Regions from separate parts of the Streptomyces sp. NPDC007901 genome, predicted to be linked through region 1. Evidence: riboswitches for the same ligand, from Rfam matches in the RefSeq annotation. Region 1 holds a riboswitch; the other holds the start of a gene.
The links. A riboswitch is a leader RNA that binds a small molecule or an ion and turns the genes downstream of it on or off. The one in region 1 is predicted to bind S-adenosylmethionine.

Region 1 (5,161 bases):
TCCTGCTGCTGCCGGGCATCATGCTCGGCCTGATGGTGGGCCACCTGATCCTGGTCTTCTACCACAAGCACACGCAGTTCGCGGGCCCCGGAAAGACCGAGAAGAACGTCGTCGGCATGCCGCTGCTGCCGGTCTACATGGCCAAGGCCGGAGGCTTCTTCTTCCTGGTCTTCGGTGTCATCGCGGCCATCGCGGCGACCACCCAGATCAACCCGATCTGGGCCATGGGCCCCTACCGTCCGGACCAGGTGTCCACCGGCGCCCAGCCCGACTGGTACATGGGCTTCGCCGAGGGTCTGATCCGCTACATGCCGGGCTGGGAGATCAACTTCTGGGGCCACACCCTGGTCCTGGGCGTGTTCATCCCACTGGTCCTGTTCGGTCTGGTCCTGGGTGCGATCGCGCTCTACCCGTTCATCGAGTCCTGGGTCACCGGCGACAAGAGCGAGCACCACATCCTGGACCGCCCGCGCAACGCCCCGACCCGCACCGGTTTCGGTGTCGCCTGGATCACCGTGTACATGGTGGGCCTGGTCGGTGGTGGCAACGACCTCATCGCCACCCACTTCCACCTGTCGATCAACGACGTGACCTGGTTCGTCCGGATCTTCTTCTTCGCCGGACCGGTGATCGCGTTCATCGTCACCAAGCGGATCTGCCTCGGTCTGCAGCGCCGCGACAAGGAGAAGGTGCTGCACGGCCGCGAGACCGGCATCATCAAGCGGCTGCCGCACGGTGAGTTCGTCGAGATCCACGAGCCGCTCTCGCAGGAGCAGCTGCACACCCTCACGGCGCACCACCAGTACGAGCCGGCCCAGATCGGCCCGGCGGTCGACGAGAACGGTGTCGAGCGCAAGATCAAGGGGTCCGAGAAGCTCCGCGCCAAGCTGAGCAACGCCTACTACGGCGAGGACAACCAGATCCCGAAGCCGTCCGTCGAGGAGTACAAGGAGATCACCAGCGGCCACGGCCACCACTGATCGACGGCGTCGCCACGCCACAGCCGAAGGGCCCCCGTCCGTACACCGGACGGGGGCCCTTCGCGGTGGCCGGGGCTGGATAGGGTAGGCCTCACAGGCACCATTTCCCGGTACGACGATCAGGAGCGGCCTTATGAGCGCTGTGACCCCCGCTGGAGGCGACACCGCGGCGGCCCGTTCCTGGCCCGAGGTACTGAACGCGCTGCTGTACGGCCAGGACCAGAGCGCCGACGCGACGGCCTGGGCGATGGACCAGATCATGCGCGGTCAGGCGACCGACGCCCAGATCGCCGGCTTCGTGGTCGCGCTGCGGGCCAAGGGCGAGACGGTCGAGGAGATCAACGGCCTGGTCCGCACGATGTACGAGCACGCCAACCTCATCGAGGTGCCGGGCCGCACGGTCGACATCGTCGGGACCGGCGGTGACGGCGCGAAGACGGTGAACATCTCCACGATGTCGGCGCTGGTGGTGGCCGGCACCGGCGCGAAGGTCGTCAAGCACGGCAACCGCGCCGCCTCCTCCGCGTCCGGGGCCTCGGACGTCCTGGAGAAGCTCGGCGTCAACCTCGACCTGACCCCGCAGCGGGTCGCCGAGGTCGCCGAGGAGGCGGGCATCACCTTCTGCTTCGCCGTCAAGTTCCACCCGGCGCTGCGTCACGCGGGCGCCGCGCGCGGCCAGTTGGGCATCCGCACGGTCTTCAACATCCTCGGCCCGCTGACCAACCCCGCGCAGGTGCGGGCCCAGGCGGTCGGCGTCGCAGACCCGCGCATGGCCCCCGTCGTCGCGGGCGTCTTCGCGGAACGCGGCAACTCCTCCCTGGTCTTCCGCGGCGACGACGGCCTCGACGAACTCACCACGACCGCCACGTCCCACGTCTGGATCGTCCGCGACGGCAAGGTCACCGAGCAGACCTTCGACCCCCGTGACGTCGGCATCGACCTGGTCCCGGTGGAGGCCCTGCGAGGCGGCGACCCGTCGTACAACGCGGAGGTCGCCCGCAGGCTCCTGGACGGCGACCAGGGCCCGGTACGGGACGCGGTGCTCCTCAACTCGGCGGCGGCCCTGGTCGCCCTCGACCCGGGCCCGGGCACACTGGCCGAGCAGCTCCGCGCGGGCATGGACAAGGCCGCCGACTCCATCGACTCCGGCGCGGCCAAGCGCGCACTGGAACGCTGGGCGGCGGCGACGAACAAGTAGGCCGACCAGCAGGGGACCAGGACGGGGCCCGGCACCGCCGGGTCCCGTTCCGTCATCCGGACAGAAGTTGCGCGGCGGCGATCACTTCCCCTACTTTTCTTCCCAGGTCATGAGTGACAGTCATGAGGCCCCGGCCGACTGTCCGGCAACCCTCCGTCCGTGGCGGGGTGCCCCGGGTGAAGACCAGGTCGTAGGCAGCGAGGTCTACGGCAAGCGCGGACCCCTCGACACACCAGGGGTCCTGGTCGTACGAGGGAGCCTTCTGTGAGCAAGCGAATGCGATAGGGCGTAGAGCCCCGCCTCCGCGTACCCCTTTTCAGCTTTCCCCGTGCCGTCGACACACCGTCCGGCGCGGTGGTTCCGCTTACCCTCACAGGAGTTCCGCCATGTCTGTCTCCACCGCTGCCTCCGCCCAGTCCGTTTGCAGTGACATTTCGGGGCCGCTGCCCGTTCTGGGCCGGGATGTCACCGTCCCGCTGGTCACCGGCGGCGAGGTCACCTACGCCGCCCTCGACTACGCGGCCAGCGCCCCCGCCCTCCAGCGGGTCTGGGACGACGTGGCGGCGTACGCGCCCTACTACGGCAGCGTCCACCGCGGCGCCGGCTACCTCTCCCAGCTCTCCACGGACCTCTTCGAGAACGCCCGCAGGACCGTCGCCGAGTTCCTCGACTGCCGCCCCGAAGACCAGCTGGTCTTCACCCGCTCCACCACGGACTCCCTGAACCTCCTGGCCCGCGCCCTCCCCGCCGACTGCCAGGTCTTCGTCTTCGAGACCGAGCACCACGCCTCCCTGCTGCCGTGGCAGGACGCCCGGGTCACCTACCTGAACGCGCCCCGCACCCCGCGCCAGGCCGTCGAGACCCTGGAGCGCGCCCTCGCCGACCGCGACCCCTACGGCCCGGCCCTGGTCTGTGTCACCGGCGCGTCCAACGTCACCGGCGAGCTGTGGCCCGTACGGGAGCTCGCGGCGGCCGCGCACGCGCACGGCGCCCGGATCGTCCTGGACGCGGCCCAGCTGGCCCCGCACCACCCCGTGTCCGTCCGCGACCTGGACGTCGACTGGGTCGCCTTCTCCGGCCACAAGCTGTACGCCCCCTTCGGCTCCGGCGTCCTCGCCGGCCGCGCCGACTGGCTCCAGGCCGCCGAGCCCTACCTCGCCGGCGGCGGCGCCAGCCGCAAGGTCACCCGGCGCGAGGACGGGGGAGTGGCCGTGGAGTGGCACGAGAGCGCGGCGCGGCACGAGGCCGGCTCGCCCAACGTCATCGGCGCCTACTCCATCGCCTCCGCCTGCAAGGCGCTCACCGAGGCCGGCTTCGACACGCTGGTCGCCCGCGAGCGGCACCTGATCGAGACGGTGCGGGCGGGACTGGCCGAGGTCCCGCAGGTCCGGGTCCTCTCCCTCTTCGGCGACGACGCCCCGCGCGTCGGCGTGATCAGCTTCGTGGTGGACGGCTGGAACAGCAGCCACTTCGCCGCCGCCCTCTCCGCCGAGTACGGCATCGGCGTCCGCGACGGCCTCTTCTGCGCCCACCCGCTGGTCAGGACCCTCCTGGGCTCCGACCCCCAGACCCAGGGCGAGTGCGGGGCGCCGGAGGCGGCACCGGGCGAGAAGTCCCTCAACGCCATCCGGGTGAGCTTCGGCGCCGGAACGCCGGACGAGCACGTGGAGCGCTTCGTGACGGCGGTACGCGAGCTGGTGACCGACGGCGCCAAGTGGTCGTACCGGACCGAGGACGGCCGCTGTGTCCCGGCGGTGAGCTGACTTACCTCAAGGGGCGCGGGGAACTGCGCGACCAGCCACGACGCACCCGCGGTCGACCACGATCCTGCGGGCCGGTGGGGGCTGAGCGCGCAGTTCCTCCCCCAGCCGAAGGCTGGGGGTACCCCCAACGCCCCTTCGGGGCGCGCTGCAGACGGCGGTGTTTTCTAGCTGTCCAGGCCGATCGCGAACGCCGCCTCCAGGTCGTGCTGGGAGTACGTGCGGAACGCGACGTGCGTGTCGGTGCCCTCCACGCCGGGGATCTTGCTGATGCGGCCGGGGATGACCTCGGCCAGGTCCTCGTGCTGCTGCACCCGGACCATGGCGATCAGGTCGTACGTGCCGGTGACGGAGAAGACCTCGCTGACGCTCTCCAGCGAGGCGATCTGTTCCGCGATCTCGGGGATCCGGTCCACGCTGGTCTTGATGAGGACGATCGCGGTGATCACGGCTGGTTCTCTCCCTCGGGTGCCGGGGCTGGGGCGGTCCTCACTTTAGTCGTACGGCCGTACCGGACCCACGCGTAGCCGAAGCCGAGTCCGAAGCCGACCACGTGGGCGAGGTAGGCCACGCCGGGGCCGGCGGGGGCCTGGCCCAGGGCGAGCCACTGCAGGGCCGCCCAGAAGGGGAGTACCACCCAGGCCGGGAAGCGCAGGGGCAGGAAGAAGAGGAAAGGGAGAAGACTGGTCACGCGGGCGCTGGGGAACAGGTACAGGAACGCTCCGAGGACCGCCGAGATCGCCCCGGACGCCCCCACCAGCGACTGCTGGGACGAGGCGTTGGCGGCCGCGTAGCCGAGCAGCGCGAGATAGCCGCAGCCGAGGTAGAAGAGGGTGAACTCCACGCGGCCCATCCGCTCCTCGGTCATCGCCCCGAAGACGAAGAGGAAGAGCATGTTGCCGAGCAGGTGCACCCAGCTGCCGTGGATGAACAGCGCCGTGGCCGGGGTGAGCGCCTCCCGCGCCGGGCCGTCGAACAGGTCGGCGGGGACCACGCCCCAGCGCCGGAAGTACGCCCGCTGCGCCGCCGCCAGGGCGTCCCCGGTGCCGTAGGACGGGGTGAAGCCGGAGGCGGGGCCGAGCAGGAAGATCAGGCAGCACACCGCGATCAGCGTGTACGTCATGGGCGCCGACGTGCCCCTCAGGCTCCGCAGGGTCCGGGCGGCCGTCGTGTTCCGGTTGCCGATCATGGACATAGAGCATGGCGTAACCGGACGCAGTGGT
Region 2 (5,161 bases), on a different contig from region 1:
ATCAGCATGGAGTTGCGCCAGGTCGCGGCGTCGGTGGCGACCTGCGAGTCGTTCTCGATGTCGGCCGGTGTGATCAGCGCGGCCTGCGCGCCGGCCCCGGTGAGGGCGGGCGTCGCCGACGGGGAGGGGGAGCGCTCGGCGGCGGCCGAGACGGACACGGCCTCGGGGGCGCCGCTCTGGTCCGCACAGGCCGCGGTGGCGAGCAGGGTTCCCGCCGCCAGGGCCGAGGCGAGAACACGCGCGGGTCGGGACGGACGGGTCATCGCGACTGCCTCCTCGGGAACGCGGTAGGTCCCTCCACGCCACCATCCGCCGGGAGCACGGACCACCCGCACGGGCCATTCGGGTGAGTGCCGCGGTGGGGCGGGGCGCGTCATGATCCGGGGGCGGTGATCCGCACCCTGCGGCTGCCGCAGCGCGGGCACACCGCGTCCGCGAGCGGCGAGCGGACCGCCCGGCCGGCCTCGTCGACGTACTCCTGGGTGCTCTGCAGGTCCGGGTCGGCGATCGGGTCGGTGAAGAACACCGCCTGGAAGGTGGCCTCCCAGGCCTTGCCGCACCGCCCGCAGGCGAACGCGAAGGTCTCGGGCACGGCCCCGGGCACGGGCTCGGGACCCGGGGCGTCGGTCATCGGATCCGGCTCCTGTCACTCGGCCTGCGTCTTAAGCGGACCGCCCCTGCCGTACGGCGGCAACCCGGGGCCGGGTGTCCCAGGCGTGGACGCCCCCTTGACGTCGGGCGGAGGCGGATCGACACTCCAGATGGGAATCCTAGTGAAAAGGTAGGGAAAGATGGGTCGCGTGCGCACGCTCACCGGCAGACCGCGCCGAGAGAGCCGTACGCCCTGGGCGGCCCCCCTGCTCACCTCCCGCCTGCACATCGATCTGCAGCGTGTGTGCAGCGCCATCAGCCTCGGCGCCACCGGCCGCAGCGCCCTCGGCCGCAGAGGCTGAGCGCCCGCTCGCCCCGCACGAGCCGGGCCCCCACCCACCGACGAACGCTTCCGCCGCGCGTACGTCCGCGCGCCCTCATCCGGGGAGACGCATGTCCATCACTCCGCTCGCCGCCCTCCCGTCCGTCCGCACCGCCCCCGGCTTCCGGGGCCGCATCGGCCGCGACGCACGCAGCGGCCACTACGCGGTGCCGCGCCGCTACCGGCTCCATCTGGCCACCGCCTGTGCCGACGGCCTGCGCATCGCCGTCGGCCACAGCCTGCTCGGCCTCGACGACTGTTGTCCGGTCACCTTCCTGCCCGCGGTCCCCGACTGTCCCGACGGCAGCCACACGGCGCTGCGCCCGCTGTACGAGGCGAGCGCCCACCGCTACGTGGGACCGGCCCTCGCGCCCGTGCTCAGCGACGACTGGTCCGGCCGGATCGTCAGCACCCACAGCCGGGACATCCTGCGCGACCTGGACCGGCACTTCGGCGACGGCGTCACCCGGCTCCACCCGTGCGGCGCCGAGGCCGAGATCGAGGCCGTCGAGCGGCTCTGCGCGGAGGGCGTCGAACAGGCCGCACAGCGCGCCGGGCGCGAGGGCGGCGACCCGGAGGCACTGGAGACCCTGCTCGCCACCCTGGACGAGCTGGAGCGCCGCCTGACCGGGGTGGAGTTCCTGATCGGCGGTCAGCTCACCGCCGCGGACATCGAGTTGTGGGTGGCGCTGGTGCAACTCGACACCGTGCACCGCACCCACCTGGACGCCTCCGCCGTGCACCGCATCGCCGACCACCCGGTGCTGTGGGCCTACGCCCGGCGGCTGGCCGCGCATCCGGCCTTCGGCGCCCACCTCGACCTCGACGGCATCGCCCGTCGCCACCACGGCCGTTGCCAGGGCCTGGAAGCCGCCGGCGCGGCCGTCCAGATCCTGGACTGGGCCGGCCATGCGGCGGACGTTTCCCGCAGGTGAGAGCGGCCCGAACCGTTCCGCCGGCTGGACAGGCGTTGACATTCGTTCGGGCAACTGCGTTACTTACGGACCAGAACGGTCAAGAGCGTCAGCATCAAGCCCTGGCTTGCTGACCGGCAACCCTCGCATCGCGGTGGGGTGCCCCAGGTGACGACCGGACCGGATGACGACGTTCGGTAAGCGCGAGGCCCCACCCCGGGGCCATCACACAAGACAGGTGACGGACATGTACGCAGCCTCCAGGACGGCCGAGCGCCGTGCCCAGGGCTGCGTACAGCCGTATCCGAGCCCGCTCGTCGCCGACCGTGCCGTCGACCTGCTCCGTGTCAACAGCGCCCTGTGTAGCGCGTGTACCGCACCGGGCCGTGCCCGCTGTCGGGTCTGACCAGGCTCTTCCGCCTTCGCCCCGCAGTTCTCGCGACTCGGCTTCCCTGACGTAGACACCGCATCTCTGACGTAGACACCGGCCGCCCGGTGTGACGCCGTCCGCCCACCCCCGCATCCCGCGCGCCCCGCGTGCCGTGCCGTGCCCGAACACGGCGCGGTACCGCGTTCCCGGCCGTGGGACCAGGGGTGTCCGACTCCGCCGGAGCCCGCCATGAGTGAACCCCCAGGCGCCACCATAACCGCGCCCGCCGCGCCCCCCGCTGACAAACCGTCAAAATCGCTGGTGGCACAGCGAGTTCTCCCGCTGCGCCGACCCGGACGGTGGATCGCCACCGCCGTCGTCCTGGTCCTGGTCGCCCAGTTCGCCCACGGGCTGGTGACCAACCCCTTCTACCAGTGGGACCGCTTCGGCTACTGGTTCCTGCGGCCGACCCTCCTCGACGGACTGCTCATCACCCTCGAAGTCACCGCCTACAGCGCGGTATTGGGCCTGCTCGGCGGCATCCTGCTCGCCCTGGCCCGGCTCTCGAAGAGCCCGGTGCTGCGCGCGGTCAGCTGGACCTACGTCTGGGCGCTGCGCTCCATCCCGCTCATCGTGGTCCTGCTCTTCCTCTACAACTTCAGCGCCCTGTACAAGACGCTGAGCGTCGGCGTCCCCTTCGGGCCGGCCTTCTTCTCCTTCGACGAGTCGAAGCTCGCCACCGACATGGTGATCGCCGTCGTCGGCCTCAGCCTCAACGAGGCCGCCTACGCGGCCGAGGTGGTCCGCGGCGGCATCCTCTCCGTGGACCAGGGCCAGCACGAGGCCGCCGCCGCGCTCGGCCTGCCCAAGGGCTACCAGTTCCGCAGGATCGTCTTCCCGCAGGCCCTCAGGTCGATCACCCCGAACTACGTCAACCAGCTGATCGGCCTGATCAAGAGCACCTCGCTGGTCTTCTACGTCTCCCTGCTCGACCTCTTCGGCACCGCGCAGAGCATGGGCTCCACCTACCCCGGCGACATCGTGCCGCTGCTCCTGGTGGTGACCGTCTGGTACCTGATCCTGACCAGCGTCGTCTCCGTGATCCAGTTCTACGTCGAGCGGTACTACGCCCGCGGCGCCACCCGGGCACTGCCGCCGACGCCCCTGCAGAAGCTCCGGGCCGGCCTCACCGACCTGCGGGCCCGCATCCGCCGGGAGGCCGCCGTATGAGCAGCACCGACACCCTGGAGACGGCCCCCGCCGCCCTGGAGATCCACGACGTCCACAAGTGGTACGGCACCCACCGCGTCCTGGACGGCATCGACCTGACCATCCGCCCCGGCGAGGTCACCGTCATCCTCGGCCCGTCCGGCTCGGGCAAGTCCACGCTCCTCAGGGTCATCAACCACCTGGAGAAGCCCGAGATCGGCCATGTCAGCATCAACGGCGAACCGATCGGGGTGAAGCGGCAGGGCGACCGGCTCAAGGAGCTGAGCGAGCGCGCCATCCTGGCCCAGCGCGGCCGGATCGGCTTCGTCTTCCAGAACTTCAACCTCTTCCCGCACCTGACCGTCCTCGACAACGTGGCCGCCGCCCCCGTCGCCACCGGGAAGCTCACCAAGCCCGAGGCGCAGGCCCTGGCCAAGGAACTCCTGGAGCGGGTCGGCCTCGGCGAGCGCGTCGGCGCCTACCCCCGCCAGCTCTCCGGAGGCCAGCAGCAGCGCGTCGCCATCGCCCGCGCCCTCGCCCTGCGCCCCGGCGTGATCCTCTTCGACGAACCCACCTCCGCCCTGGACCCGGAACTGGTCGGCGAGGTCCTCGCCGTCATCAAGGACCTGGCCACCAGCGGCACCACGCTCGTCATCGTCACCCACGAGATCGGCTTCGCCCGCGAGATCGCCGACCGGGTCGTCTTCATCGACGAGGGCCGGATCGTCGAGCAGGGCCCGCCCTCCGAGGTTCTCGACAAACCGCGGCACGAACGAACCAGGGACTTCCTCAGCAAGGTCCTGTGAACCGTCGCACCCCCAGATTTCCCCCCACGCCAACCCTCAGCACCCTCTTCCAGTGACAAGGAACGGCCATGCCCACCCACCTCACCCGACGCAGCCTGATCAGAGGCATCACCGCGGCGACCGCCGTCGCCACCCTCGCCACCGGGCTCGCCGCCTGCGGGGGCGACAGCGACGCGGCCACCACCACCGCCGGCGCCAAGTCCGGCGAGGTCGTCGTCGGACGGGTCTCCAACGGTGCCGGCACCCAGACCACCATCAAGGTCTCCGAGGTCAAGTCCATCAGTGCCGAACTGCCGGCGGCCGTCCGCAAGAGCGGCAAGCTCGTCATCGGCGAGGGCGCCCTGCCCGCCGGATTCCCGCCGCTGGCCTACGTCGGCAGCGACCAGAAGACCCTCACCGGCTCCGAGCCCGATCTCGCCCGCCTGATCGCCGCGGTCTTCGGTCTCACGCCGGAGATCAAGAACGCCACCTGGGAGAACATGTTCGTCGGCATCGACAGCGGCAAGGTCGATGTGGCCCTCTCCAACATCACGATCACCGAAGAGCGCAAGAAGAAGTACGAGTTCGCCTCCTACCGGCAGGACAACCTCGCCTTCATCGTGCCGAAGAAGAGCACCTGGAACTTCGACGGCGACTACGAGAACCTCGCCGGCAAGACGATCGCCGTCGGCTCCGGCACCAACCAGGAGAAGATCCTCCTGGAGTGGAAGACGAAGCTGGCCAAGGAGGGCAAGAAGCTCACCGTCAAGTACTTCCAGGACAGCACCAGCACCTTCCTGGCCCTGAACAGCGGGAAGATCGACGCCTCCTTCGGCCCCAACCCCGGCTTCGCCTACCACAACAAGCAGACGGCGAACACGCCCAACGCCACCCGCACCGCGGGCACCTA

Region 2: linked by a shared signal. The riboswitch ahead of ACFZDK_RS20930 (ABC transporter permease subunit) and the one ahead of ACFZDK_RS08060 (aminotransferase class V-fold PLP-dependent enzyme) in region 1 are both predicted to bind S-adenosylmethionine.

What each region holds. Positions count from the first base shown of each region.
Region 1 covers NZ_JBIBKW010000002.1:507,495-512,655, forward strand. Annotated here, with positions in the region: gene ACFZDK_RS08050 (cytochrome b N-terminal domain-containing protein) at 1-980, shown strand, start outside; gene trpD (anthranilate phosphoribosyltransferase) at 1,114-2,178, shown strand; SAM riboswitch class IV at 2,284-2,400, shown strand; gene ACFZDK_RS08060 (aminotransferase class V-fold PLP-dependent enzyme) at 2,565-3,941, shown strand; gene ACFZDK_RS08065 (Lrp/AsnC ligand binding domain-containing protein) at 4,106-4,387, opposite strand; gene ACFZDK_RS08070 (rhomboid family intramembrane serine protease) at 4,384-5,127, opposite strand.
Region 2 covers NZ_JBIBKW010000006.1:112,562-117,722, forward strand. Annotated here, with positions in the region: gene ACFZDK_RS20910 (hypothetical protein) at 1-263, opposite strand, end outside; gene ACFZDK_RS20915 (hypothetical protein) at 374-631, opposite strand; gene ACFZDK_RS20920 (putative leader peptide) at 792-953, shown strand; gene ACFZDK_RS20925 (glutathione S-transferase C-terminal domain-containing protein) at 1,045-1,908, shown strand; SAM riboswitch class IV at 1,986-2,097, shown strand; gene ACFZDK_RS20930 (ABC transporter permease subunit) at 2,507-3,487, shown strand; gene ACFZDK_RS20935 (ATP-binding cassette domain-containing protein) at 3,484-4,272, shown strand; gene ACFZDK_RS20940 (transporter substrate-binding domain-containing protein) at 4,341-5,161, shown strand, end outside.